3 regions of the Corynebacterium yudongzhengii genome follow, and region 3 is predicted to be linked to each of the others. Evidence: predicted binding sites of a transcription regulator. Region 3 holds the regulator's gene; each other region holds the start of a gene.
What was found. Region 3 encodes LexA, which represses DNA repair genes until DNA is damaged. Its sites were predicted from a motif close to CGAACANNTGTTCG; they were not measured.
Positions count from the first base shown of each region.

Region 1 (9,966 bases), 860 kb from region 3:
CTGGCCCACAGGCCCACCTCGATGGGGTTGATGCCGAGGCGGGCGACCATCGTCGCGCCGCCGGAGACCATGACGATGAAAAACGCTCCCGGCGGGCGCAGGTGCAGGGCGTTTTGTACGAAGGCGCCGACGGTGGCCATCGCGGTGCAATACAGGGCCGGCAGCAGCAGCCACCACAGGGTGGCGCCGGTATCGATCTGCTCCCAAGCGGTACTGCCGACGAACGCGCCGCCGGTGGTGCCGAGGGTGAGCAGGCCGCCGGCGATGACCATCACGCGCCAGCGCGCCCGGTAGGGGTGGCCCTCGCCGTAGATGACGGTGCAGCCGCCGGCGGCGATGAGGAGCATGACGTTGTCGAAACCCAGAAGGAGAGCTGCCGCGCCGGGCAGAAAGATCGCCAAGGCCGCGCGCAGCGCACCCGGCCAGCGGGGTGCCGACGGGTGAAACGCCGTGAGCAGCTGCCAGGGATTCGGCCGCTGCGGCATCGGTTCCCGCAGGTTCTCAGGGGTGGACACGCACGCTCCCCTCCTCTTTAAGGTGACGACGACAAAGGGGCCATTGTACTCCCGCTTTCAACTAAAGCTACCCAACGGGCGGACAGGTCGGTCTATGCGCGCTGGACAGATCTGTTTTTACGGTCTAGAGTCAGTCCTCCTACGCGAGAAAGGGAATACCACTCATGATTCTTACTGGACTAGGGCTCGGCGCCGTGCTGGGCGCGGTCATGCAACGGGGCCGCTTCTGCGTGACCAGCATGATCCGCGACATCTGGCTCAACGGCGCCTGGCGCAACCTCACCGCACTGTTTATCGTCATCGCCGTGCACGCGGTCGGCATCGCCGCGCTCACCGCCGGCGGCGTGATCGCGCCGGAGGATTCGACGTTCGCCCCGGCGGCCGTCATCATCGGCGGTTTTATGTTCGGTCTCGGCATCATTTTGGCCGGTGGCTGTGCCTCGGGCACGTGGTATCGCTCGGGCGAAGGCCTGGTCGGCTCCTGGATCGCGCTGATTATGTACGGCTTGTCGGCGGCGGCGATGAAATACGGCATCCTCGCCGACTTCGACGCCTGGATGAAGTCCTGGGATACCGGATTGACCACCATCCCGGCCCTACTGAACGTGAGCCCCTGGGTCTTCGTGATCGCTTTCGGCGCCTTCACCATCCTGATGGTGCGCCACTTTTTGGCCAAGGACGCCGGGCAGGCGAAGGCGAGGCTGGATCAGCCCTGGTACAAAAAGCCGCTGCACATGTACACCGCCGGTGCGCTCATCGGCCTGCTCGGTGTGATCGCCTGGCCGCTGTCCGCCGCGACCGGCCGTAACTATGGTTTGGGCATCACGACGCCGACCGCCGACGTCGTCACCTATCCCGTCACCGCCGATGCCCAGCACCTGAACTGGGGCACCATGCTGGTTATCGGCCTGCTCATCGGCTCGTTCATCGCCGCGAAGGCCTCTGGCGAGTTTCGCGTGCGCGTGCCGGATGCGACCACGACGAAGCGTTCCGTCGCTGGCGGCCTGCTCATGGGTGTCGGCGCCAGCCTGGCCGGCGGCTGCACCGTGGGTAACGGCATGGTCGAGACCTCGATGTTCAGCATCAAGGGCTGGGTGGCGCTCGGCATGATTGCGCTGGGTATCGGCGTGGGCGCGAAGCTGTGGATCAAGCCCGCTAAGACCGCGACCACCGGCGAGGGCTACTCCACGCACGAGTCCATCGGCACGCATGCCCCGGTCTCGGCTGAAGACAAGGTCTTAGATGGCACTCATAACTTCTCGGTGGCCACGGGGTTGGTGTCCGTCGCTACGAAGCCGAAGGCGGCCGACAAGCTCACCCCGCTCGGTGATCACCGCTACCACCTCGATGCCATGGGCATGGTCTGCCCGTTCCCGACGGTCGAGGCGAAGGATGCTATCGCCACGCTGGATGATGGCGACGAGATGGTCATCGACTTCGACTGCACCCAGGGCACGGAGGCGATCCCGCAGTGGGCGGCCGACGCCGGGCACTCGGTGACCGAGTTCAACCAGAAGGAAGCCGCCGGCTGGTCGATCACCGTGAAGAAGAACGGCCTGAACGCTTAGAGCTCTTCCGCGCTGACCGTCATCTCGAGGGTGTTGATCTCGCCCGGGGACAGCATGATCCCCTCGAGGCTCGGCCCCAGCAGCGCCGGCTCCACGCAGATGAACTTCGCCCACTCCTTGGGGTTCAGATCGGCGAAGGAGTCGGCGAGCTTTTCGCCCGGGTTCCACACGACTACGGAGTCATGGCCCTCGGCGCGCACCGTCAGGCGGCGCTGGGAATCAGTGACCGTCACCGCCTCGGTGGTCTGGTAGATCTTGTCGTGCTCACCAGAGATGGTGAACTTATCTTCGGTCTCGGACTCTTCGTCGGTGTTCCGGTCGATCGCGGTCGCGCCGCCTAAGCCCTCGACCGTGACGTCCACAATGTCCGTCACCGCGAAATACGGGTGGAAACCGATCTGCACCCGAGCCGAATCCGGCCGAGCGTTTTCGGCGGTCAGCCGCATTTTCAGCTCATTGTCGACGAGAATCGCATCGAGGCCGAGCACCAGCCCGTCGTTTTCCAGGGAGGCACGGAAGCCGTCGGCAACCTTCTCGATCTCCCAGTCGCTCGTTCGCGCCCACCCGTGCTTTGGCTCGCCGAGCAGCGTGGCAAAGCCCGGAAAAATGATCGGGACACCGCCGCGGATGGCCTTGCCGGTGACGTTCGTGGCCGCCGAGGAGACGAATAAGAGGTCGCCGCTTGGGTGCTCGGCGCTCAGCAGAGTCGCGCCATGATCAGTGATGGTTAGCTTGTTGTTCTCGGCATCAGTCATATCTCACAGCTTACGGCCACTTCGGTGAGCGCGCTTCGGCCGCGAAGAGTAGAGTGACCGTCATGGCTGGGCATGATCATCGCGAATCACTGTTCACCGACGCAGCAGAGGCCGCATTCTGGGCCGAGCTCGCCGGCCAATTCGAGGTCCCGGAAGAACACCTGCCCGATCCCGACCTTCTGCCCCGCATCTACCGGAGCTGACGGTGTCGGGCACGATCGCCGACTACCTCGCCGCCTCCTGTGAGGCAGGGGAGACGGATATCCAAACACTTATTGACACCTCCGAGTTCCCCTCTCCCGCCGTCCGTTTTATCGCCTCCACCTGCGACTTCCGCATCGTCGACGGGCATGTCACCCGCGTCGATCCTGACCCTGAAACCTGGTTTCCCGATAAGGCCCTAAAGCGCCGCGGCAGCAGCTGGCTGGTGCCGGTTACGGTGACCACAGAGCTTCTCGACGGCGCCGCCCTCCACCTGCCCATGGCACTCGGCAACGTCTTCCAACTCTCCTACAGGCAATCGACCTCACTCGATACGGGCGGGCGCACCCGACAGGTACTCACGCTTTTCGACGACCACGTCCTCCTCGGCCCCATCCGCCGCCAGCTCGCGGAGCTCGGGGCGGAAGAAAGCGAGCGCGTGGACCTCCTCTTCGGCCCCGGGCGGCGTTTCCGGGTCGAAAAGGCGGACCGCTTGCCGGATGCGGTTTGTGGGTAGCGCTTCTCCGGCAAGACGGTTTCGGCGGTTTCCGGGTAATTTTCGGGTGCTTAGTAGCAGCCGTCCGGACCCGGCTGCCTCGTCCCAGCCTCGGGGTGCAGCAGATTCCCACCCCTCAGCACACCCTGAGTGCGGTGGCGCCCGTGCTCGCCGCACGGCGAAGGTGTGTCCCGCATGCCTATGAGTTTTTCGGATTCCATTGATTTTCGATTACACACGTGCGTAAAGCTTTCAGCCCGTACTTTGTGTCGGCAGAGTGAGCCTAGGGCTGTTCTGGTTGTGGGGGTCGTTGCGATGGCCTTGTGAAGGTGAAGGGTGAGGGAGTTCGACCCTGTTTTACGCACGTGCGTAAAAAGTAGAGGCCTCAGGTGACAATGTGGCTCGTATACCTATGAGTGCCCCGGGATTCATAGATTTCCGATTACGCACGTGCGTAAAAATCCCGGTCCGCACTGTGCGGCGGCATAGGGAATCTGGGACTGTTCTGCTTGCGGGGTCGTTGCGGTGGCCCAGTTGGGTCGAAGGACCGAGCGACTCCGATAACCGAGAGGGTGTCAGGAAATTTGTGTGTGAGGCTCTGATCCAGAAGGAGTTTCACCGATAATGACAACGGTGACAACGAAGAAAAACCATGACCAGGACAAGGTCAACGAGATCAGCGAGAAGCTGATGGAAAATCCTGAGCTCGCCAAGCTGATTGGCGAGTTGTCGACGTCCACCGATAACGCCAGCGACCTGGTCAAAGCCCTGTTGCAGGCATCGATTAACGCTGGTTTTGCAGGCGGAAATGGATGCCCATTTGGGCTACGGTCATTCCGACCGGACGATGAAGGCCCAGGTTGAACCAACACAGGGTAGTAACCACCGCAACGGGTCGTAGACCAAGACCGTCAATTCTGGGCACGGCGCGTTGGAAGGGATCGTGCCCAGGGATCGTTCCGGCACGTTTACTGCCCAGATGGTGCCCAAGGGCTCACGCCGGCTGACAGAGCTCGATGACATGATCATCTCGCTGTACGCCGGTGGGATGACAGTGCGTGATATTCAGCACCATCTTGGCTCCACCCTGGGGGTGGATATGAGCCCGGATACGATCAGCACGATTACCGATGCAGTCTTAGACGAGGTGATGATCTGGCAGAACCGTCAACTCGACGAGTTCTACCCAGTAATCTTTTTTGATGCGCTACGCGTGAAGATCCGCGATGGCCACCGTGTAGTCAACAAGGCGTGCTACATGGCGGTGGGCATCGACATAGACGGTATCAAGCACATCCTGGGCTTGTGGATTGCTGATAATGAAGGTGCCGCCTTTTGGGCATCTGTGTGCGCAGATCTGGCCAACCGTGGCGTCCAGGATGTCTTCATCGTCTGCTGTGATGGTCTTAAAGGTCTACCGGAAGCTTGTGGAGGCAACCTGGCCACATTCGATGGTACAAACCTGCATCGTGCACCTGATCCGGGCGGCGAATAGGTGGGTGTCCTATCAGGACCGAAAACCCGTCTCCAGTGCGCTACGTGCGATCTAGACGGCCGTAAACGAAGATACCGCCCGTGCCAGCTTAGATGCGTTCGAAACCTCTGAGCTTGGCCAGAAGTACCCGCAGTCGGTGAATATCTGGCGTGATGCGTGGGAACGGTTCGTGGGGTTTCTGCAGTTCCCGCCAGCGGCGCGCAAGGTGATATACACCACGAATTCAATCGAGTCACTCAATGCTGAGCTGCGTAAAGCTACCCGAAACCGGGGCCAGTTCCCGAACGATACAGCAGCACTGAAGACGCTTTGGTTGATGATGTGCACCATCGAAGACTAACGCGTTGCCAAACGCGCGAAGCAAGCCAAGCGTGCCGTTGAGTGCAACGGGTATGTTCAAGGAGCGAAGGCCAATGGCTGGAAACAAGCCATCAACCAACTAGCTGTGGCATACCCAGACCGATTCGCGGACTACCTGTAAACCACCCCCCGCACACAAACTATCGGACGCTCTCATAACCGAACCTATGAGTTCTCCGGGATCCATTGGATCCGGATTACGCACGTGCGTAAAACCACTCATCCGCACTATGCCGCGGCATAGACGCGTAGATGGTGTTTCTTCACCTAGCTCAGTAGGCCAAGACGGCGATCCGGCAATTCTTTTCCGGCTGACCGCCTCGGTGCGAGAAACACTCCAGCAGGCACATTCCGGTAAGAAAAACTTCGCGGGGTCACACACCGTGAAATCAGGCGTATCGCCGGAGCCTCTGTGTACCCAAGAAGAAGAATTCCCTTCCATATGGCCGACACAGGAAACACCGAACCCTGGGATCTCCGCATCAGAGATGCGAAGGGGTTAGGGGTGCTACCAGGTAGCCGGAACCCTAGCACCCACCACACGGACACCCGCTATCACCTACCCCGAACCAACATGCGGGGTGCCGATTACATTTTCGAAAGTGTTCAGGAGCACTGCGCTGGCCTAAAGGTGCCTCCTCGAGGCTTGTGTGCGAGCGCGGGACGTTGAGGATCCACGTGAACGGCTAGTGTATTTACACTGCTAGTAGCCTTTCTACCGGCGTTCCCACCCCCGGCTTTTACCCCCGTCGGGGGTCAGTGTCCACCCCATATTCTAGTGTACAAACCACATCGAACACATGAACTAATACCGGGGGTTATTCATGGACGACCACACCAACCTCACCAACGACGAACTCCTCGACCGCATCACCACCGCCTACGCCATGATGCAACACCACAAAGCCCAATTCCTCCTCGCACTCGCCGTCTTTGATGCCCGCGAACTTGCCCGTCTAGCCGGGGCACCGACTACCGCGGACTGGATGACACGTGCCCTTGATATCGCACCGACTACCGCCTACGACTACTTAAGAGTCGCACGCTTGTTGTTGGAGTTCGCGTATGTGGCGAAATCCTTCGAAGACGGCAAAATCACCTACTCCACCGTCCGCCTGTTAAGCAGCTATTTGAACAAAGACAACGAAATCGAGTTGCTCTTGTTGGCGGAGGAGTATTCCTACCGGGAACTCGAACGCATCCTCATGACCCGAAGAGACAACCGGAACAACGATGCCCCTAGGAAAAATACGTTTAAGATATGGGTTGATAAACACAACGGGCGTATCCGGTTCTCCGGTGATCTGGATCCGATGTTGGGGGCGAAGTTCATGGCGGCGTTGAAAATCGGGGAACTCGCCAACCTCGTCGACCTCGATGACATCGACCCCGAAGTCTTCAGCGACGATGAACGCTTGGGTGAAGAGTTAGCGAAAGCAGAAGCTGAAGCCCTCGCCGCCGAAGACGGGGCAGAATCCGTTCCGGTTGCCGAGGTCATCGACGATGCCGGTGAGAAGGGCGAGGCCTCTGGTGCTGCCACCGGTGACGCTGACGCTGATGGTGTTGACGCTGATGGTGCCGGCGCTGATGGTGACGGTGATTCAGAGACAAGGCGGGTAGCGTCGGTCAGTGGGTATGGCAGGACGAGTGCCTCGCAGTTGTTGCCCGCACTTTTGGGGTTAATCAATATTGCCCGCTCCTCGCCGGTGAATAAGCGTCGAGCCCCGGGTACTCAGGTGCATTTGATTCAGACCGAGGATGGGCAGTCTATTTTGCCGGGTCTTCCGGTTCCTAGTGAAAAGGCGTTGAGTGCGGAGGTCATTAATGGTGAGTTGCGGGATCATTTCTTAGATACCCAGGGTGTGCCGTTGATGATGACGACGAAACGCAGGTTTGTCTCCGATGCGCAGGCGTTGGCGATTTTGGTGCGCTGGGGGATGCAGTGTGCGGCTCCGGGGTGTCGCCATACGCAGTTTATGGAGTTTCATCATGTGCATCCGTGGTCGATGGATGGGAAGACGAAACCGGATAATATGGCACCGTTGTGTGGTTTTTGTCACGCGTTGGTGACGGCGGGGTTGTTGGAGCTTGTGCCTGCAAGCTCTGGTGTGTGGTTGTTTCGGTATCGCACGGGTGAGGTGTATGCCTCGAAGGCGCGTCGTTTGCCGATGAAACAGCTGGGGGAGGCGTCGTGTTTGGATGAGCCGGTGGAGGTGCCGACCGTGGTGGAGGTGTTGGAGGATGGGGCATTGAGTTTCGATGATTCGGATACCATCAACGCGGACTAACCCCAAGGGCCTCCCGGGGCCGGACCTTCGGTCATTACGCACGTGCGTAATCCGGTAGCAGGGCTGGGGCTGCGGTCAGCGTGTGGGATAACCCCCGAGTCTCAGGTTCATTACGCACATGCGTAACGAACCCCGCCGTTCCGAGAGATCGAACAGCGGTCACCTGTGCCGTGAGCACGTGCGCGACCGTTGACCATGACGTGAGATTCGTTCCCCGCGTCGAAGTTAGTCGCGCGCGGTCGCATCGTCGGGTCCCGCTTCTTGTTGCTTTTCCTGCGCGATCGCTTGGGCGACTTTCGCGCCTGCGACAGCGGCGGGCATACCGGAGTAGACCCCGGCGTGCAGGATCGCCTCGACGATCTCTTCGAACATGCAGCCGTTGCGGCGGGCGCCGCGGATATGCGTGCGCAACTCGCGTGTGCGGTCGAGAGCGGCGAGGATGCTCACAGTGATCAGTCTTCGTTCGCGCAGAGTCAGCTCGTCGCGGGGCCAGAGGACCCCGACGGAGTGTTCTCGAGCAGTTCGAGCACCGGCTCAGCAGGAGCCCAGCCTTTCAGGCTCGTGTTGACGTAGTTGTTGCCGAGCACCTGTCGCCGGATCGCGTCGGCGTCGGGTCGTTCTGCGGTGGTCATGGCTAGCTTCCTTCGTGGTGAGTTGCCGCTGGGTTGTCGCTGTCGCCTGTGAGCATCGTATGGGCGATGGAGTTCGCGTCCTCCGCCGTCATCAACCACCGGTTCTCCCTCGAAGTTGGCCGGGCCTTCAAGTGCCCCACAGCGAGCGCGACGTAGTCATAGTCCCGCTGGGCGTCGTCGCTGGTAGAGATCCGGCGGATCTCCCGGTCGCGCTCAAGAGCGGTCACCCTCTACGAGATACGCCGGATCCGCAGGTTTGGTCCGGCAGTGCTGACAATACGGTCGGCGGACCAGGTCAGGTAGGCACCGTAGAGGGCACAGGAGGTGTAGGTGTTCGGCTCGACATCGGCCCGTTCGGCTTGGAGGACAGGGTCATCCTTGAGCCAGTGCGCGGCCTCGGATGTCTGGAGCCAGTCATAGAACGCCGGGCCGTGCACGTAGTCCTCCCCGAACCCGGCCGAAGTATCGGGAAAAGCGGACAGCTGGGAGCACACAGTGTTCATCAGCAGCGCGGTCGTCTGGTACGGGCTCCACACCCGTCCGGCCCCGAACGCAGTGTCGTCGTACCAGCCGACATCGAACTACCTGCCGGTGGCCGCGGCCAGGGACACGAGACGCTCGATGACAGCCAACCCACGCGGTCCAGCGTCAACGACCGCGACGCACTACCGCCGGGAACCACCCTTGGCCGCGGCGACCTCTTCCACGGGTGGTGTGTATGGGAGAAGCCCGCGCACGATGCTGGCGGCGGGTTGTGCGTTCACGTGAGTGAAGCCGGTTCCGGCCCAGAGATTGAGGTTCTCGGCATCGTTGTGCTCGTCGGCGTCCTTGCGCAGAGCGGACGTGAGGAAGTGCAGCTGCGGGTAGAAGCCCGGGGCGATCTCGGACAGGGAGTCGGTGAACCGGTTCGCGATCGCACGCGCTGGTCGCCCGGTGAAGGCCGTCGTGATAACCGTGTTCCGGTCGGTGAGCTCATGAAGTGCCCTACGGTGGGTCTTTTTGGTTCCTGCCTCGTCGGCATCGAGGAACAGGGTGCCGACCTGGACGGCGGTCGCTCCGGCGCGCAGCAGGGCAAGTACATCGGCAGCGGTGGCAACACCGCCACCGGCGAACACGGGGTTATCGGAAACAGTCAAGGCGTGCTCGATCAGCGTGACGAGCGACTCGTTGGAGTCATCGTCGATTCCAGCGACAGTGGCCCGGTGGCCACCAGCCTCCGGACCCTGGATACCGATCACGTCGGCTTGCGATGCTGCGATGGCGTCGATGCCCGGGCGGCTCGTCGCGTAGAGCACGACGAGCTTTCCGGCCTCGTGGATACGCTCGATCACCGATGGCGAGGGATGACCGAAGGTGAAGGACACGAAGCGCGCGGTTGAGGCGAGGACGACCTCGAGCTTGTCATCGAAGGCGTCATCGGACCAGACCGGTTCCTCCGGCAACAGTGCCTCGTCGGCATTGGCAGCGTCGAGGACCTTGTCCCGGTAGCGTTGATAGGTGTCGAGATCGCAGTCCTGGCCGCTCGGGTCCGGGGTGAAGAGATTCACGCCGAAGGGCGCCGAGGTCCGGCTCTCGAAGTCCTCGATGTCCTCCCGGAGCTTGCCGGGGGTCAAGTACCCGGCTGCCAGGAACGGAAGTGCGCCGGTCTCTGCGACG
Region 1 covers NZ_CP026947.1:1,887,098-1,897,063, reverse strand. The annotation lists gene C3B44_RS08815 (FUSC family protein) at 1-515, opposite strand, end outside; gene C3B44_RS08810 (YeeE/YedE thiosulfate transporter family protein) at 680-2,083, shown strand; gene C3B44_RS08805 (aldose epimerase family protein) at 2,080-2,838, opposite strand; gene C3B44_RS11685 (hypothetical protein) at 2,901-3,041, shown strand; gene C3B44_RS08800 (hypothetical protein) at 3,044-3,556, shown strand; partial or broken gene C3B44_RS08795 (IS256 family transposase) at 4,160-5,511, shown strand; gene C3B44_RS08790 (HNH endonuclease signature motif containing protein) at 6,215-7,678, shown strand; gene C3B44_RS11805 (carboxymuconolactone decarboxylase family protein) at 7,904-8,134, opposite strand; gene C3B44_RS11800 (hypothetical protein) at 8,152-8,310, opposite strand; gene C3B44_RS08780 (hypothetical protein) at 8,313-8,537, opposite strand; partial or broken gene C3B44_RS08775 (FAD/NAD(P)-binding protein) at 8,541-8,873, opposite strand; gene C3B44_RS08770 (NAD(P)H-dependent flavin oxidoreductase) at 8,976-9,966, opposite strand, start outside.
Region 1: a site for LexA is predicted at 5,976-5,989, ahead of C3B44_RS08790 (HNH endonuclease signature motif containing protein). Genes of this name have one in related genera too.

Region 2 (9,966 bases), 710 kb from region 3:
CAGACGGGCGGTGACGTTGTCGGTGCGCAATGCGTTGATCTCGCCGGTGGTGGTGGCCTCGTTCGCGGGGCTGGCTGTCGCCCTGATGGGCTGGCGGGTGCCCGAACCCGTTTTGGAGCCCATCCGCATCCTCGGCGGGGCTTCCATCCCGATGATCCTCATGAGCTTCGGTGCCTCCCTGACCGTCGGCGGCGTGCTGAGCTCCGTACCGGACCGCCCGGCCGTGATCACCTCGACGGCACTGAAGGTCGCGGGCATGCCGGTTATCGCCTGGCTGTGCTGCCTGGTTCTGGGCATCGACGGCGACTTCATGTACGCGGCGGTGATCCTGTCCGCCTTGCCGACCGCCCAGAACGTCTACAACTACGCCGCCACCTACCGACGCGGCGAAATCATCGCCCGTGACACCGTCTTTCTGACCACGTTCCTCTCGCTGCCCGCGATGCTCGCGGTCGCGTTCCTGTTCGGGCGGTAGGGGTTGGCGTTCTGGGGTGGTTCTGGGCTGGTTCTGGTCTGGTTCTGGTCCTGGGGCGTTTGCGCTGGTCAGGAGGGTTTCGCTCTGCGTTTCCGGGAGCGCGCTCGAACGTAGGCCTTAGTGCGCTTCCGCTTCAACGAATTCAGTCACCCCTAAAGGGGTCTCGCGGGGTCGAAATCAGCACTCCTTTAGATGCCCCTCATTTCGACCAGCGATAGCGCGCTATGCGGATGCGGGGCCCAGGCCTGGTTTCGGTCAGTTCCATGGGCCCCTCTGGGACGTTCAAACACAAATGCTTAAAGGAAGAACCTTGTAGGACGGCAAATCAGGCCATCTACCAACGCAAAACCTTGAAGGGCGCGTCCCTCAAGCATCTTCCTTTAAGGGTTTGTGCAGCAGCAACGCGGACCCGCACCGAAAAGCGGACCTACAGAACGCCAGGCACCCTAGCAGCCATACAACGGTATGGCGTTAGCACGCCCGGTCGAAAGGAGTCGGCCCGAAAGGAGTCCCACGAGGTCGAAACCAGCACTCCTTTAGATGCTCCTCATTTCGACCAGCGATAGCGCAACATCACCCCAACGCACGCTCAGCAAACCTCAGGCACCAAAGTGCCAGCACAACACGCCGCGACCAGCAGAGCTACCGGACCCAGGCCAGACCCCAGAACGGCCCAAACCAGAACCGCCCCAGACCGAACAGCCCCCTACCGCTGCGAGAGCTCGTTGCGGATCCACTGCTTGTGCTCGCGGCGTTGCCGCGACCACTCCGCCACCGCCGCGGTCGCGTCCTGGCGCAGCCCGGAGAACACCAGCATCGACAGCGGGAAGGCGATGAGCAGGGCAAACAGCGCGGACATGACCAGCGGGACGGGCGCGCCGATCAGCAGGGCCAGCAATTGGATCACGATCGTGAGCCCGAGAAACAGCCCCAGGCGTGCCGCTCCGTATTTCAGTGCGGCGCGGTTGGCGCGCTTGCGGGCCTCGGGGTCGGGCTCGGGCGGGCGATTCGATTGCTGCTCACTCACAGTGCTCCACCCTAGTCAACCGAAAGTTCGAAACCCTAACCACGTATCCTGGCACCGAGGAGGGATATGCATGGGACGCATTCTGCTGTTGGTGTTGATCATCGTCGCGATCTGGCTGTTGTGGAAGGCCTTCGGCCCGTCGAGTTGGAAGAGCCGCAACAACGCCGAACCGCCGGCTATCAAGGGGCCGGATGATGATGAGGAGTTTTTGTGGAACATCGACAAGCAGCGCTTTAAGGAACGCCGCGAGAAGGAAGCCCGGGAGCGCGCGCAGCGGGAGGCGGAACAACGCCGCCGTAAAGAGCGCCGCCCGGACGATAACCCGGAGAACCCCGAGGGCCCAGAGCTTCCCTAGCCGTCCGCCAAAGAATCAGGCGCGCTCTCCACGAACTGTGGGCTTAAGCCCAGGGTTTTCGCCACGGCGAGCACTTTTTCCCAGCGCACTCCCTCGCCGCCGCGTTCGATAGTGTGCAGTGTCGAGCGGGAGACCCCGGCGGTGTCGGCGACTTCTTGTTGGAGCCGCCCGGCGTCGCGGCGTCGTTGCGCCAGTTGGGCGCCGAGCGCTTGGAGTACGGGGTTGTCGCTGGCGGGTTTGCCGCCTTTCGCGCGCGGGGCTGGCACCCTGCCCGGGGAGGTCGACTGGCTCATAGCCTCCTACTCTATCGCCTCGTTGCCATTAGAGTGGGCAGCGCTTTCCAGTTTCCGACGACGAGGATCCTTCATGAGCACCCTCCCCACTCCCGCCGCGCTTGTGTGCGATATGGACGGTGTGATCACTCATACCGCCGCCGTGCATGCTGAGGCGTGGAAGCAGATGTTCGACGATGCGCTCGCGAAGTTGGCCCCTGACGCCGAGAAGTTCGACATCTCCACCGATTATCTCGCGTATGCCGACGGCCGCACCCGCGAGGACGCCGTGCACGCGTTCATGGCGTCGCGCGGGGTGGAGCTCAGCGATGACGAGATCACCGCGTTGGGCGATCAGAAGCAGGGCTACTTCGAAAAGGCGCTCGAGGAATCGGGGGTGCAGGTCTTCGACGACGCGGTGCATCTGGTTAAGCGTGCCCGCGAGGCCGGCTTGCCGACGGCCCTGGTCACCTCCTCCCGCAACGCCGAGCGCATCCTCCAAGCGGCGGGGTTGGAGAAGCTTTTCGACGTCCGCGTGGACGGCCACGACATCATCAACGAGAAGATCACCGGCAAGCCGGCGCCGGATTCTTTCTTGCTGGCCGCCGAGCGCCTCAATGTCCGCGCCGCCCAGTGCATCGCGCTCGAAGACGCCCGCTCCGGGGTGCGCGCCGCGTTTGCCGCGAAGTACGGGCTGGTCATCGGCGTCGATCGCTCCGACGGTGACCCGGATGTCGCCCAGGGGCTTTTCGACGCCGGCGCCGACCGCGTCCTCGCCGACGTCTCGGAGATCGACTTCGCGTTCGGCTTCTCCGAAAAGCACGACACCCCGCGCTCGACTGTGTTCGCCATCGACGGGATGAACACCGACAAGCTCAGCGATCTGGAGACCCTGTTTTCCACCGCGAACGGCTACTGGGGCACGCGCGCGAACCTGCCGGGCACCGTCGACAACGGCACCCACTACCCCGGCTCGTATCTGGCGGGCGTGTTCAACCGCGTGCACAGCGATCTCACCGACAGCGCGGGCCTGGTCCTGGAATCCGAGCACGTGCCCAACATCCCGGACTGGACCTACCTGCGGGTCTTCGACGATAAGGGCGCCCAGCTCATGCCGACGACCGCGAATATCCTCGACTCCCGCCTCGAGCTCGATCTCCGGGCCGGGTTGTCGCGGCGCTTTCTGCGCGTGCGGGCGGACAACGGGCGTCGCACCCGCATCCTCATCGAGCAGATGACCTCGATCCACCGCAAACACGCCGCCGCTTTGCGGATCGTCATCGCCCCGGAGAACTGGCAGGGCGAGGTGTCGGTGCGCTCGGCGATTAACGGGGCCGTCGAAAACCGCAATGTCGCCGACGACCGCGCGCTGACCACCCGGCATTTGACTCGGGCGCAGGGTAGGCACGTCGATAAGCACACCACCCTTGTGAACACCCGCACCAACCAGTCCGACATCGCCATCAGCATCGCCGCGCGCACCGACGGGCTCGGCGAGGGCACGCCGTTTTCCGAGGGCGAGCTCCATGGCCATGACTACACGGCCGCGGTGTATCCGCATGAGCCGGTGTCGATCGAGAAGATCGCCGCGGTGTTCTCCTCGCGTGATCGGGCGCAGTCGACCCCGGAGCTGCAGGTGTGCTGGGAGCTCGAGCAGCTCGGCGAGTTCGCGGCGCTCAAGCGTCAGCACTCGCTCATGTGGTCGGCGATCTGGCAGGTCTATGACACCTCGCTGCCCGCGGGGCGTACCGACGCGCTCGCGCTACGGGTGAACTCCTTCCACATTCTGCAGTCGATCGTGAAGGTGGATTCCGGCATGGACGCCGGCCTGCCCGCCCGCGGGCTGACCGCCGAGGGCTATCGCGGGCACATCTTCTGGGACGAGCAGTTCGTCTACCCGCTGCTGACCTCCCGGCGCCCCGAGCTCACCCGCGCGCTGCTGCGCTACCGCCACCGCCGCCTGCCTATGGCCCGCGCGCTTGCCTCCGAGCTGGGCTTTCGTGGGGCGATCTTCCCGTGGCAGTCGGGCTCGTCGGGATGCGAAGAGACCCCGCCGGTGCTGTATAACCCGCGGATGGACGCCTGGATGCCGGATAACTCGCACCACCAGCGCCACGTGGGCCTCGAGGTCGCACTGAGCGTGTGGCGCTATTTCCAGTTCACGCACGACGGGATTTTCATGCGTGATGTCGGTGCCGAGCTCATCCTCGACGCCGCGCGCGGGTATGCCTCGATGGCCACGTATGACGCGGCGACTGGGCGGTACTCGGTGCACCACACGATGGGGCCGGATGAGTTCCACGATGGCTACCCTTCGGCACCCGGTGAGGGTCTGACCGATAACGCGTATAACAACGTGCTCGCCTCGTGGGTGATGACGAAGGCGCTGGAGATCTACGACTACCTCGACGACGTCGACGCCGCCGTGCTGCGCGCTCATTTGAACCTCACCGACGAGGATCTGCGCCGGCTTGACGACGTCTCCCGCAACCTGCGCCTCGTCTTCCACGACGACGGCGTGCTCAGCCAGTTCGACGGCTACGAGGACCTTGAAGAGTTCGACTGGGAAGGCTACCGCGAGAAGTACGGCAACATCGGCCGGCTCGATCTGATCCTGGCCGCCGAGGGGGATTCGCCGAACAACTACAAGGTCTCGAAGCAGGCCGATGTAGCGATGCTCTTCTACGTCTTCGCACCCGACGAGCTCGCCGACATCCTGGACCACATGGGATACTCGCTCGACGAGGGTGCCATCCAGCGCACGATCAGCTACTACCGCGAGCGCACCTCGGATGGCTCGATGCTCAGCCAGATCGTCTACGCGTGGGCGATCAACGGCTACTCGCCGAACGAGGCGTGGCCGCTGTACCAGCAGGCACTCGAGGCGGACATCGACAACGAGGCCGGCTCCTCGACCGCCGAGGGCATCCACACCGGCGTGATGGCCGGCACCGTCGACTACGTGCAGCGCTGCCTCGCCGGCATGAGCGTGCGCGGGCGGGTGCTGCGTCTGCGTCCGGCGCTTCCCGACGCCGTCGACAACGTGGCTTTTCGCATCTACTACCGCGGTTGCCCGGTGCAGGTGAAGGCCGCCCACGAGCGGGTCGAGGTGCGCGTGGAAGACGACGCCAAAAACCCTGTGACCGTGGAGGTCAACGGGGATCGCCGGAAGCTCTTTCCCGGTGATCACGTGGAGTTTGCGGTTGCGTAGCAGTTGGCGATGGAAGGCGGCTGCCACGAGCGGCTCCCGCCTCAGCAGCGCTTTAGTTTTAACTGAGTGCGGGTAGTGCGTCGTCATCGAAGCTGTCTATTTCTTCCGGAAGCTCGATTGGCACGAATGAGGCATCTTCAATACGCATCGGCAAACTTCGATTATCTGAGGCAAACCGCAACCCAGCAGGAAACTCGAAATTAATCCGGCCAGGCCGCTTGTGATCAATCTCCACTGTGACGATGCCCAAAGTAATCAACGCGTGACAAGCCGAACAGACCGGGATCAAGTTCCACACCGCCGTCTTCCCACCATCACAATGCGCCTTGATGTGATGAAACTGAATAAACCGCGAATGATTACAGCCCGGCATCGCACACTGGTAGTTCCACAACGCAATCAACACCTGCGCCTGCGCATCAGTAACCAAACGCTGCGGCTTCGACACCATTATGTGCACCCCGCGATTATCCAGCAGATGCACACGTACGTCCCCGTTCAAGATTTCAGCCACCAAATCCGCCGAAGCCGCCCGGGGAATCGCCGGCAACACGGCCCTGCCCTCCTCGTTGACGATCATATTGACCTGAGTACCCGGGCTGCGTAGACGGTTCACCGGCTGACACCGGGTCATATTGATCATCGACATAACGAGGCAAACAGCTTATGTCGCATCGGAACCCCGTAACCGGTAGCATCCCGCGGATCGAGCGGCTTCCCCTCGTCATCAACCATCGGAGAAGAAACCAGTTCAGCCGGGGTTTTCACCGGCTCTCCAGTAGCTTTCTCCAGCTCCCGATCCAACGCTTCGGGGTCCTGCAGAACAGCGGGATCCATTTTCCGTATATCCCGGTAGTTGGCTAACTCTGCGATCTTCAACGCTGCCAGGAAACCAGCAGCCGTTGCCGGGGACATATGAGCGCTCATCTTCGCCCACCCAGTCTCATCATCAATATCAATACGCAGGGTTTCCTGCCTCAGCGTCTCGTCGCGTTCCCGGGTGCCAGCCAGTGCTTGACGTACCTCGGTCAGGGTCATCGAGGTGGCCATCTCATGCAGCCGGTAGGCGTTTTCTGGGCTGAGGTGTCTGCTGATTAAGCGCACCATGGAGTAGCTGATCTCACCGTGTAGGAAGGCATCAGCAATCTCGGGGTAGTTCTGCATGATGGTGCCGATGCGAAGGTATTCATAGGCGGTGGATTCTGCGATTTGAAGGTGGCGAACCATCCAAACAACGGTCGATGGTGCCCCGTGTGCGCGGGCAAGGTTGCGGTGGTGAAAGCTAGCCAGGCTCATGATGAGCAGGGCTTTGTAGATGGTGGCCTGTTTATTGGAATGCTCCAGTGTCTGCACTAGAGCTTGATCGTCCATGTCTGCTATGGCCTCGGTGGTGTACATGGTTTATCCCCCGGTAGTTGTTCGATCACCTGTTCTAAACTTAGCATGCGCATCCACTACCCACAAGAGTGGTGTCCAAGTTTTTTAATCCCGTTTGGCCTGCGACTTTGTTTTATGCCATGGCATAAAACAAGACTACGGAAGGTCAGACAATTCCCGCGCGTACAGCCAGGTGTTCGATATTATCTACCGGACTTGAGGGAAAGGGTGCCCCTGCGGCGACGTAGTGGCCCGGCTGTGGTGGGGTTGGTTTTATGCCGTGGCATAATCCACGCCTTCGCCCCGGCCAAAACCAAGGCCGCGCACCCCGCGCTGCGCCGCAAGCCCGTTACCGAATTGCGCCCCAGATCAGCCAAGTGAAGCGCACGCGGGCAGTAGCGGCGGACTTATTTTTATGCCGCGGCATAGTCGCTGACGAACATGACTTACGCCATGTAGTCAGGTTTTTGTCCGGTAACGAATCCAGACTGCGCGTTAGTAACAGCGTTAGCGACAGCCCTCTCCCCTTGCCGGCATCAGAAAATACGCACCCTTGGAGTCGGTTTTGGAGTCGGCTGACTCGGCATAGCTTCGCAATCAGGCCGCAAAGAAGACCCGCCAGACTATGCCACGGCATAATCCGAGCAGCCCTTTACCCGGCCACGGCCATGCCAAGCCCACACGTGACATATACCGCACGTGCGTCAAACACTCATCGCAGCACCCGGCCCGCGGAGCAGGGTGGAAAACCAAACGAGGTAACCCGACAGCTCCCGGCTCCCCCCAAGCCCCTCGCGCTAGTTCAGTCCCGCGTAAGAGTGCAGGCCGGAGACCACCAGGTTGATGAAGAAGAGGTTGAAGATCATCGTCGCCAACGCGACGATGTTGATGATCGCGGCCTTCCAGTTCTTCCAGCCGGCGGTTGCGCGGGCATGCAGGTAGGCGGCGTAAAGCACCCAGGTAATGAAGGAGACGGTCTCCTTCGGGTCCCAGCCCCAGAAGCGCCCCCAGGCAGCTTCGGCCCACACGGCGCCGAGGATGATGCCGAGGCCGAAGGTCGGCAGAGTGATGATGGCGCTGCGGTAGGCCAGGGCGTCGAGCTTGCGGGCGGTCGGCAGGGGCTTGGCCAGTGCGCCGAAGAAGCCCTTCTCCTTGCCCGGCGCCTGCCAGATGCGCAGCAGGTATAGCAGCGAGGCCACGCCAGAGACGATGCCGATGGAGGCGCCGATCGAGACCGTCGAGACGTGGATGGGCAGCCAGTTGGACTGCAGCGCCGGGACGACGGGCGCGGACTCGGCGTAGAGCTCGGTGCCGCCGTAGAACAGCAGCGCGAGCATCGGGGTGAGTATCCACGGCCACAGCGGGCGCCAGGACTTGCGGGTCAGGGCGGCGGCGACGATGACGAACACGCCGAGGGTGATCGTCAGGACGTATTCATAGAGGTTGCCGAGCGGAAACCGGCCGGTGGCCAGGCCCCGCAGGATGACGGCGGCGGCGTGGAAGACGATGGCCAGCCAGATCAAGGCCTGGGTCATGCCGCTGGCTTTGTCGGCGCCCTTTTCACGCTTGTGCAGTTCGTCGATATCAGACAGCGTCTCGGCGTCGGTGCTACCGGTATCGGTTACATCACCGCTGCCGCCGACGGAGACGAGTTCCCGGTCCTGCGCCTTGTTCTTGGCGGCGAGGCGGCGGCGGACGTCGACGACCGCCTGCATGCGCCCGTAGTACCAGAGGGAGACGAACAGGGCGACCGTGTAAATCACGAACGCCGACTGAAACGCCAGATCCGAGTAGTTTGAAAGCGTCTGATCGACCTGCATGGATGTTACGCTACCCCACCCGTCACGCAGTTACCAACGGATGGCGGGTAGCTTTTCAACCTTTCGATTGATGGTGGATGATGTCTTCGTCGACGAGGCTGTCCTCTTCGACCTCGTCGGGATCCTCGAGTTCGAGGATGTCGCGGGCGATCTCGTCGAACTCTGCGCCCCAGCCGGCGCGGTCGGTACGCGCCAGCCCGCCCATCTCGACGTGGGTGGATTTCCCGTCGTCGGCGGGCCGCAGGCGGATCCAGATGCGCCGACGGCGGATCATCAGGGAACCGACCAGAGAGCCGAGCATGATCACCGCGGAGACGAGCACCCAGATCTGGAAGGGATCGCGCGAGATCTGGAAGTTGGCGAATTCGGCGGCTCCGTCGAAGGTGATTTCGGTGCCGTCGTCAAGCGTCACCGACTCCCCCTGTTCGAGGTTGACGCGCTCTACCCGCTGCAGCTGCCCGGTGTGCACGAGGCTGGAGTCGAGCTCCCAGATCGACTGCGCGCGCCCGGTATCGAGGCCGGCGTCGCCGCGGTAGATATCGATCGCCACGGCGGGATCGCGCATCTCCGGGAAGGCGGAGGTGAGCAGTTCGTTGTTCTCGCCGTCCCACTGCGCGGTCGGGGCGAACAGGCCCTGCAGCGCGATCTGGTTCTGGCGGCGCTCGTAGAGATCCGGATACATCCCGGCGGGCGGGTCGAAGCGTATCGCGCCCGAGGACAGGAAGAAGGTGGGGTCGGTCGGCTCCCACTGCATCATCTGGGTGCGCTCTTCGCCGTTCGGGAAGGTGACGGTGAACTGCGGGGCGAAGCCGTGGCCCTGCAGGTAAACCCGGTCGCCGGCGACGCGCAGCGGGTGGTTGACCTGCAGCTGGTAGTCCTCCCAGGTCTCCGGGTCGCTCAAGATGTCCTCGCCGACGGCATAGGAGATATCGGAGGTAAACATCTCGGCCTGGCCGTTGGGCAGGTAGTCGGCGTGGAAGTTGTGGGTGATGAAGCAGAAGGGGGTGAGGCCGGTGCCGTCGAAAAGCGGCCCGGCGCGGAAGGAGTCGAAGTTCGACGTCGAGGTGTTGCAGAACTCCGTCGACTGCTCTACGGGCACGGCCATGGGCGCCTGGGAATTGGTGACCACGATGCGCTGTCCCTCGTAGTAGACCATGCGCCCGGCAGCCATGGTGATGAGCAGCGCCACGATCGCGATGTGGAAGATGAGGTTCGCCAGCTCGCGGCTGAACCCGCGCTCGGCGGAGAGGGAAAACGCCCCGGCACGGTCATCGGCGGCGTCGTATTCATTGACGCGCCACTTGCGCAGGTTGCGCCGGGAGGCGGCCTGCACCTCGTCGAAAGGCTTATCGACGACACCACTCGTATTCAACGGCAGGCGGTGCAAGTACTTCGGTGCGCGGGTCGGCGGGGTGCGGAACGCGCGCCA
Region 2 covers NZ_CP026947.1:314,264-324,229, reverse strand. The annotation lists gene C3B44_RS01510 (AEC family transporter) at 1-475, shown strand, start outside; gene C3B44_RS01505 (DUF4229 domain-containing protein) at 1,182-1,502, opposite strand; gene C3B44_RS01500 (hypothetical protein) at 1,573-1,857, shown strand; gene C3B44_RS01495 (helix-turn-helix domain-containing protein) at 1,854-2,150, opposite strand; gene C3B44_RS01490 (beta-phosphoglucomutase family hydrolase) at 2,224-5,340, shown strand; gene C3B44_RS01485 (HNH endonuclease signature motif containing protein) at 5,399-5,920, opposite strand; gene C3B44_RS01480 (DUF222 domain-containing protein) at 5,980-6,738, opposite strand; gene ccsB (c-type cytochrome biogenesis protein CcsB) at 7,515-8,537, opposite strand; gene C3B44_RS01470 (cytochrome c biogenesis protein ResB) at 8,593-9,966, opposite strand, start outside.
Region 2: a site for LexA is predicted at 6,761-6,774, ahead of C3B44_RS01480 (DUF222 domain-containing protein). Genes of this name have one in related genera too.

Region 3 (9,966 bases):
CTGGTGAAGTCCTGAAGGCCACCGTCGGCATGGTGCGCGACCGCGGCTGGCGCAAGGCGGTGAAGAAGAACGTCCGCTCGCTGCAGCGCGCGGAGTTCGCCGTGGTCAACGCGACTGACAAGTTCATCGACATGTTCGAAAAGGCTGGCGGCCTCATGCTCGAGCGCACGACTGACTTGAAGGACGTGCGCGACCGCGTCATCGCTGAGCTCCGTGGGGAAGAAGAACCCGGCCTGCCCAATGCCCACGAGCCCAGCGTGCTCTTTGCCGACGACCTCGCCCCGGCCGACACCGCGGGCTTGGATACCGAGATCTTCACCGCACTGGTTACCGAGCTGGGTGGGCCCACCAGCCACACCGCGATCATCGCCCGGCAACTCGGCGTGCCCTGCGTCGTGGCCACCGGCACCAGCCTGCGCGACATCCCGAGCGGGGAGAAGGTCCTAGTCGACGGCGCCTCCGGCACCATCTCCCGTGACGTCGACGAAGCTAAGGCCCGCGCCGCGGTGGCGGAATCCGCCGAGCGCGAGAAGCTTATCGCGCAGTGGGAGGGTCCGGCCGCCACCCGCGACGGACACCGGATGCAGCTGCTGGCCAACGTCGCGGATCCGAAGGCGGCCCGCGCCTCCGCCAAGAGTCAGGCCGAGGGGGTGGGTCTCTATCGCACCGAGCTGAACTTCCTCTCGGCGGCGAAGGAGCCGGCGGTCGACGAGCAGGCGGAGATCTACCGGCAGGTCTTTGAGGCTTTCGGTGACCGCAAGGTGGTCGTGCGTACGCTTGACGCGGGCTCGGACAAGCCGATCGCCTATGCCACGCTGCAGGAGGAGGAAAACCCGGCGTTGGGTGTGCGCGGTTTGCGCATCGCCCGCAACAACGAGGGCCTGATGACGCGGCAGCTCGACGCGATCGCCCAGGCCGCCGAGAGCCGCCCCGAGGGGGCGCAGACGTGGGTGATGGCGCCGATGGTCGCCACCCGCAAGGAGGCGACCTGGTTCGCCGGGCTCTGCCGCGAGCGAGGCCTGACCGCCGGCGCGATGATCGAGGTTCCCGCCGCCGCGCTGCTGGCGGATACGATCATGCCGGAGCTGGACTTCGTCTCGATCGGGACGAACGATCTGACCCAGTACGCGATGGCCGCGGACCGGCTCTCGCCACAGCTGGCCTACCTCACTGACCCGTGGCAGCCGGCGGTGTTGCGCCTGATTCAGATGACCTGCGAGGCGGGCAAGCGTCACGACGTCCCCGTCGGCGTCTGTGGCGAAGCCGCCGCCGATCCGTGGCTGGCGTGCGTGCTCACGGGCCTGGGGGTCTCGTCGCTGTCGGCGGCGGCGAATGCGCTGCCGGCGGTCGGCGCCCAGCTGGCTGAGTTGGATCTCGACGACTGCCGCGCGATGGCCGAGGCCGCCCTGTCGGCGGCGGGGGCTACGGAGTCCCGCGAGCAGGCGCTGGCGGCTATCGGGCGATAACGACGTCGACCTCGCGGTCACGCAGGGCCGCGACGAAGGACTCTGGCGCCCGGTCGTCGGTGATCACGACGTCGATGTCGTTAGTATCGGCGAAGCTCACCAGAAAGTCGTTGCCGAGCTTCGTCGAGTCGCACAACACCACGACCTTGTGCGCGTTGGTGACCATGGCGGATTTCACGGCGGCCTCCTGGGAGTCCGCGGTGGACAGGCCATGATCCAGCGTGAGGGCGTTGGTGCCGATGAACGCGACGTCAGCGCGCATCAGCGCCAGGGTGCGCAGCGCGGTGGCCCCGACGACGGCCTGGGTGATGGCGCGCACGGTACCCCCGAGCAGTTGCACGTCAGGGGCGTTGTGGGAGGCCAGTTTGAGCGCGGCCGGCAGCGAGTTGGTCACGATTGACCAGCGGGCCCGCTGGGCGCGCTCGGCGATGAGCTCCGCGAACGCGTTGATAGTGGTGCCGGCGTCTAAGAACAGGGCGCCGTCTGCCTCGGGGAGGTACTCGGTGGCCGCGCGGGCGATGGCGAGCTTCGCCGCCTGCGCCGAGCGCGAGCGGGTATCGAGGGAGGACTCAGTGGTCTGGAAAGACTGACTGGCCACCGCTCCGCCGTGGACGCGGTGGACAACTCCCTCGCGGTCGAGCACGGCGAGGTCACGTCGGATGGTCTCCGCCGTGACGTCGAAACGATCGGCGAGGTCAGTGACGTTGACGCGACCTTCGACGGCGGTCAGCGAAGCGATCTGCCGGCGACGTTCCTCTGCGTACATGTCACCCTCTTTCGTTAGGATCTGTGGGACTAGACCCAGTGTGCACGAAATCGGGCAGTGGGGGTGTCCGATTACCCCCGATCAGCCAGGAAACGTGTGGCTTTAGAGGACGTTCTTAGAGCCGGCTTAGAGCCGGCGGAAGACCGACACCACCTTGCCGAGGATCTCGGCCTCGTCGCCCGGGATCGGATCGAACTCGTCATTGTGGGGCAGAAGCCACACGCCCGTGGAGTCGCGGTGGAGCTCCTTAACGGTGGCTTCGCCATCGAGCATCGCGGCGACGAACTCGCCTTCCTCCGCTACCGGCTGGGCGCGAACGACCACCCAGTCACCGTCCATGATGCCGGCGAGCTTCATCGAGTCCCCAATGACCTTGAGCATGTAGAGCTCGCCGTCACCGACGATCTCCTGCGGCATGGGGAAGTAGCTGTCCACTTCTTGCTCGGCCAGGATCGGCGAGCCGGCCGCGATACGGCCAACGACGGGGATGTAGCTCGGCGCGGAGGCCTGCTCACCGTTCGGGGCGGTCGCGGGCTTCGACGCCGGCGCCTCGCGTTCATCGCTTAGGTGCCGGATATCGACGGCGCGTGGCTTGTTGGGGTCGCGCCGCAAAAAGCCTTTCTTCTCGAGCTCGTTGAGCTGGTAGGCCACCGAGGAGGTGGAGGTGAGGCCGGCGGCGTCGCCGATCTCTCGGATGCTGGGGGCGTAGCCGCGCAGCACCACCGCGTCCTGGATGACCTCCAGGATGCGGCGCTGGCGGGGCGAAAGGGTGGACATGTCTGGTTTGCCGCGCTGGGGGCGGCTCTTCTTGGATGCAGCCATTTGGACTCCTCGTCGCTGGGATCGTTACCTACTGTCTATCACGAAACCGCCTTTATGTTCGAGACATTGTGGCCAAGTGTGGACAGATTTTCGAACGCCTGCTATCTTTCGAACGTGTAAACGATAATCGAACATACAATCGCATTGATGAATGTGGTGTCCGCTGGCTTCGATAGTCTGCCGGCGAACCACAACGAAAGGAAAGGCGAGAACCATGAACTCCCAGACCACGGCGTATCGTACCCGTACTGTGTGTCCCTCTCCGGCAGCCTCTGCCTCGGTGTGGGATGCGGACGTTACCGCGGCTGTCCCCAGCCGTGGACGACATGTTCGGACACTGAGTAGGAGACTGGCAAACCCGCAGGTTACCGCCCAGTCGCCTTCGCAGGTCGCAGAGCGGGATCGCTTCGAACAACGGCGCGAAATTGGTCGCGGAATGCTGCTCGGCACCGTTTGTGGATTTGTACTGGTGGTCGGCTCTGTTCTCGGTTTCCAGCAGGGGGAGGCGCCGGTGTCCCAGCAGACGGCCGAGACCTTGATTGCGGTCAGTGGGCACTAAACTCAGGTATCGCACCATGTGAGTGACCGATACCGAGGAGGCTGTTCGCCGTGTACTGCCCTTTCTGCCATAACGAACAGTCCCGGGTCATTGATTCCCGTGTGATCGATGCCGGCACCTCCACTCGCCGGCGCCGGGAATGTAGCAGCTGCCACGGCCGTTTCACCACGATAGAGAAGGCCGTGCTGCTCGTAGTGAAGCGTAATGGCATCACCGAACCCTTTAGCCGCGAAAAGCTGATTATGGGCGTGCGCCGCGCGTGCCAGGGCCGAGATGTGCCCGATGACGCGCTGAAGAAACTCGCCCAGGAGGTTGAGGAGACCGTGCGCGGCCAGGGAAGCTCCCAAGTCGACGCCAACGACATTGGCCTCGCTGTGCTGGAGCCCCTCCTCGAACTCGACGAAGTCGCCTACTTGCGCTTCGCCTCTGTGTACAAGTCTTTCGAAAGCGCGGAAGACTTCGAATCCGAGATCCGCTTGATGCGTCGCCGCAACCGAAGTCAGGTGTAAAGGTTGTGGCGGGTTATCCGTTGGGATTACGCACGTGCGTAATGGGGGATGACTGAAAGGCCGATTGGCCTGGGCCACCTGGGGCACATTTTTACCTTGGCCCCTGATTTTTACGCACGTGCGTAAAGGTGAGAGGAGTTTTCAGGGGTGGCTCTGCGGGTGGATCCGTGCGGGACGCTGGACTATGCCGTGGCATAGTTTGTCCGAGTTTTACGCACGTGCGTAGTTTTGTTTAGGGGCCCAGACGGGGGTGTTCGACGGTCTGTGGATCGCCGGCTCTTGGTTCTTAAACTCCGGGCGTTACGCACGTGCGTAATTGGTCGGGGCAAATTTGAGGAGCGGCGGCGAGCGGAGCTCCAGTCGTGCGGGCCCGCCTAAAACCGACGGAGTGAGGGTGTCAGGAAATTTGTGTGTGAGGCTCTGATCCAGAAGGAGTTTCACCGATAATGACAACGGTGACAACGAAGAAAAACCATGACCAGGACAAGGTCAACGAGATCAGCGAGAAGCTGATGGAAAATCCTGAGCTCGCCAAGCTGATTGGCGAGTTGTCGACGTCCACCGATAACGCCAGCGACCTGGTCAAAGCCCTGTTGCAGGCATCGATTAACGCTGGTTTTGCAGGCGGAAATGGATGCCCATTTGGGCTACGGTCATTCCGACCGGACGATGAAGGCCCAGGTTGAACCAACACAGGGTAGTAACCACCGCAACGGGTCGTAGACCAAGACCGTCAATTCTGGGCACGGCGCGTTGGAAGGGATCGTGCCCAGGGATCGTTCCGGCACGTTTACTGCCCAGATGGTGCCCAAGGGCTCACGCCGGCTGACAGAGCTCGATGACATGATCATCTCGCTGTACGCCGGTGGGATGACAGTGCGTGATATTCAGCACCATCTTGGCTCCACCCTGGGGGTGGATATGAGCCCGGATACGATCAGCACGATTACCGATGCAGTCTTAGACGAGGTGATGATCTGGCAGAACCGTCAACTCGACGAGTTCTACCCAGTAATCTTTTTTGATGCGCTACGCGTGAAGATCCGCGATGGCCACCGTGTAGTCAACAAGGCGTGCTACATGGCGGTGGGCATCGACATAGACGGTATCAAGCACATCCTGGGCTTGTGGATTGCTGATAATGAAGGTGCCGCCTTTTGGGCATCTGTGTGCGCAGATCTGGCCAACCGTGGCGTCCAGGATGTCTTCATCGTCTGCTGTGATGGTCTTAAAGGTCTACCGGAAGCTTGTGGAGGCAACCTGGCCACATTCGATGGTACAAACCTGCATCGTGCACCTGATCCGGGCGGCGAATAGGTGGGTGTCCTATCAGGACCGAAAACCCGTCTCCAGTGCGCTACGTGCGATCTAGACGGCCGTAAACGAAGATACCGCCCGTGCCAGCTTAGATGCGTTCGAAACCTCTGAGCTTGGCCAGAAGTACCCGCAGTCGGTGAATATCTGGCGTGATGCGTGGGAACGGTTCGTGGGGTTTCTGCAGTTCCCGCCAGCGGCGCGCAAGGTGATATACACCACGAATTCAATCGAGTCACTCAATGCTGAGCTGCGTAAAGCTACCCGAAACCGGGGCCAGTTCCCGAACGATACAGCAGCACTGAAGACGCTTTGGTTGATGATGTGCACCATCGAAGACTAACGCGTTGCCAAACGCGCGAAGCAAGCCAAGCGTGCCGTTGAGTGCAACGGGTATGTTCAAGGAGCGAAGGCCAATGGCTGGAAACAAGCCATCAACCAACTAGCTGTGGCATACCCAGACCGATTCGCGGACTACCTGTAAACCACCCCCCGCACACAAACTATCGGACGCTCTCACCGGAGTTAGACTCCGGGAGTCACATTTTCACCTCAGTCCACTAAGTTGCTGGATTCCGGGTCTAAGAAGTCGTTGGATTCCGAGTCCAATAAGTGTGTAGGCAAAACAGTTTCACCTCAGGCGTCTGATTTTTACGCACGTGCGTAATGGGGAATCGATGAATCCCGGCGAACTCATAGGTAGACGAGACACATTGTCACCTTGGTCCTCTGGTTTTTACGCACGTGCGTAATCGAGGCCGAGCTCCCTCGCTCTTCGTTCATAACAGGGCCAACGCAGCGACCTCGCGAGTGGAAACAGTCGCGGGCTCACTATGCCGCGGCATAGTGCGGACGGGGTTTACGCACGTGCGTAATCGGAAATCGATGGATCCCGGCGAACTCATAGGTATACGAGACACATTGTCGCCTTGGGCCTTTGCCTTTTACGCACGTGCGTAATCGAGGCGAGGATCCCACACGGGGAAAGTGTGGGGGCGAGGCTGTTGGCCCGCGGTTTGTCGACTCCGTTCGTAAACTCCGGGCATTACGCACGTGCGTAATGGGGAATCGATGGATCTCGGCGAACTCATAGGTGCACGGGACACATTGTCACCCCAGGCCTCAGATTTTTACGCACGTGCGTAATCGCGGCGCGCCGCCCAATGGAGCGGGCCTACCATGAAGCCGTCTTTAGCCGGCTAACCCGGAATTCACGGCAACCCAATTACCGCGAGAGCCGCGTACGTCATTTCAGCTTGTCCACGGCCTTCATAATTCTCCGCAGCGACACCGGTCGCGAGGTCCCCAGGCGCTGCGCGAAGAGACTGACCCGCAGCTCCTCAATCATCCAGGCGATCTCGCGGACCTCCGGCGACTTCTCCCGACCCGCCGGAAGCTGCCGAAGCCGGCCGCGCAGGTAGGCGTGTGCCTCGTCGATCTCCGCCTGTCGGTCCGCGTCCTTGTCCGGGTCCATGCCCATCTCCTCGAGGCGGATCGACATCGCCTGCAAATACCGCGGCAGATGCTGCAGATGACCGAGCCCATGCCGGGTGATCGCCTGCTCAGGAAGCAGAAAAGACAGCTGGCGCTCCATGTCGTCGATGGCAGGACCGGTCCATTTATCCAGTTCCTCGCGCACCTTCGAAAGCTGCACCAGCGCCGGCGCCAGAGTCACCACCGCCTGTCGCACTCGCCGCGGAGTATCGGCGGCGACCTTCTTGCGCAGCTCCTCGAATTCGCTGGGCTCGCGTACGGGGCCGCCGTTGTCCATCATCGCGTCGCGAATCGCCGCCACCCGCGCATCTCGGACGAGCCCTTCGGCCCCGCCGTGTGGGTAGTTGTCCACTGCCACGCGCTGAGTCAAGGGGAGACCCTTGATCATCTGCTTGGTGTTCACCGAGATATCGCGCATCAGTAGCGTCAGCGTTGCTGTGCGCATCGAGTTCTCCGCGGCCGCCTTCGTCGGCAAGACCTTCACCTCGACGCCTTCGTCGGTCACGCTCAGCGCGGGATAGGCCTGCACATCGTGGCCATCGACGGTGGTCGTGACCTCCTCGGGCACCTTCCCGAGGTTCTCCGCGGTCCAGTTCTTCACCGCCGGCGACTCGGATTTGCGCCCGACCCGGCTCACCGACGAGCGAATGTGGCCCGCCTGCCGTGCCTGCAGCGCCGAGAGATCCTTGTCCGAATCAATGATGCGGCCCTTCTTGTTGATCGCCGCATACGTCATCCGTAGATGCTCCGGCAGCGCGGACGGCCGGAAATCACTCGCGTTAATCCCGGAACCGCCGAGCTCTCGCAGGACATCGGCAAGCTGCTCGACGAGGGGAGACTCCCCGGGCACGAGCTTCTCGACGGCCCGCCGCGCGAACTCCGGCGCCGGCACCACCGAGCGGCGCGAGGCTTTGGGCAGCGTGCGGATCAGCTCCGTCGCGAGCTCCTCGCGCATGCCGGGGACCAACCAGTCGTAGCCGGTCTCGTCGATACCCGCGAGCAGCGGCACCGGGATGTGGACGGTGACGCCATCGCGCTCGTGGCCGGGCTCGAAGAGGTAGCTGAGCTCGAATTCCAGCGAGCCGTCGCGCCAGCGATCGGGGAAGGCTTCCTCGGTGATGGCGGAGGCGTCGTCGCCAAGCAAGGCCTCGGGGTCGAAATCGAGCAGGTCGGGGTTTTCTCGACGCGCCTTCTTCCACCAATGGTCGAAGTTCTTGCCGGTGGTTATGTTCTCCGGCAGGCGGGCGTCGTAGAAATCGAAGAGCGTGTCCTCGTCGACGACGATGCCGCGCCGGCGCGCCTTCTCCTCGACCTCGGCGGCGGTCTCGAGCTTCTCGACGTTACGCCGGTAGAAATCATGGTGCGTCGACCAGTCACCCTCGATGAGGGCGTGGCGGATGAACATATCCCGCGCGGCCACGGGGTCGACGCGGTGATAAGGCACCAGGCGGTCGGCGACGATGGTCACCCCGTAGAGCATGGTCTTCTGATGTGCCATGGCGGCGGTGCGTTTCGAGGACCACACCGGATCCGAGTAGTTGTGGCGCAGCAGGTCCCCACCTAAGTCCTCCACCCAGGCGGGATCGATCGCCGCCACCTGACGCGCCCACAGCCGCGAGGTCTCCACGAGCTCGGCGGCCATGAGAAACTCCGGCGGTTTCTTAGCCAGCGAGGAACCGGGAAAGACCATAAAGCGCGTGCCGCGAGCCCCCTGGAACTCCTTGGACTTGCCGTCGCGGGCGCCGATGTTCGATAGCAGCCCGGAAAGAAGCGAGCGGTGGATGGCATCCTCGTCGCGGTTGACGCGCTCGGTGTCCTTCTTCTCCCACCCGAGTCGACGGGTGACATCACGCAGCTGGCGCACGAGATCCCACCACTCGCGGATACGCAGGTAGTGCAAAAACTCCTCGCGCATCCGCCGGCGGAAGGCGTTGCCGGAGAGCTCGTCGCGGGTCTCAGAGATGTAGTTCCACAGCTTGATCAGTGAGAGGAAATCGCTGCTCTTATCCTTGAACCGGGCATGCGCCTGGTCGGCCTGGGCCTGCTGCTCGAGCGGGCGCTCGCGCACGTCCTGGATGGTCAGAGCGGATACGAGGATGATCAGGTCGTCGAGCACCCCGCGCTGGCGGGCTTCGACCAGCATGCGGGCCATCCGCGGATCGACGGGAATGCGGGCGATGTCCTTGCCGATATTCGTGAGCACCGGCAGCCCGCCCTTCTCCTTCTGGGTGATAGCCCCCAGCTCGTGCAGGAGCGTCAGGCCGTCGCGCACCGCCTTATGCTCCGGCGGCTCGACGAAGGGGAAATCGTCGACCGCTCCCAGCCGCAGCGAGATCATCTGCAGAATGACGCTGGCGAGGTTGGTGCGCAGGATTTCGGGATCGGTGAATTCGGGGCGGGAGTGGAAGTCCTCTTCCGAATACAGCCGGATGGCCACGCCGTTGGCAACACGGCCACAGCGGCCCGAACGCTGGTTGGCACTCGCCTGCGAGATCGCCTCGATGGGCAGGCGTTGGACTTTGGTGCGCGTCGAGTAGCGAGAGATGCGTGCCGTGCCCGTATCGACGACGTAGTGGATCCCCGGCACCGTCAGCGACGTCTCCGCGATATTCGTGGCCAGCACGATGCGCCGTCCCGAATGCGGGGTAAACACCCGGTGCTGCTCCTGGTTCGACAGCCGGCCGAACAGGGGAGTGACCTCCACGTTGCGGTATTTCTTGCCCTCGATGGCCTCCATCGCATCCCGGATGTCGCGCTCGCCGGGGAAGAAGCAGAGGATATCGCCTGGGCCGATGGCCATGAGCTCCTCGATGGCATCCAACAGCCCGTCGAGAGGGTCCTGATCAACGACGCGATCCCCGGCCGTGACCTCGAGGGGCCGGTAGCGCACCTCGACGGGGTAGGTGCGCCCGGAGACCTCGACGATGGGGGCGGGGGCGCTGTCGGCATCCGCGAAATGCTCGGCAAAGCGCTCCGGATCGATGGTCGCGGAGGTGATGATCACCTTGAGATCCGGCCGCTTCGGCAGCAGGTTTT
Region 3 covers NZ_CP026947.1:1,027,153-1,037,118, forward strand. The annotation lists gene ptsP (phosphoenolpyruvate--protein phosphotransferase) at 1-1,466, shown strand, start outside; gene C3B44_RS04740 (DeoR/GlpR family DNA-binding transcription regulator) at 1,453-2,232, opposite strand; gene lexA (transcriptional repressor LexA) at 2,359-3,054, opposite strand; gene nrdR (transcriptional regulator NrdR) at 3,664-4,122, shown strand; partial or broken gene C3B44_RS04755 (IS256 family transposase) at 4,569-5,920, shown strand; gene hrpA (ATP-dependent RNA helicase HrpA) at 6,683-9,966, opposite strand, start outside.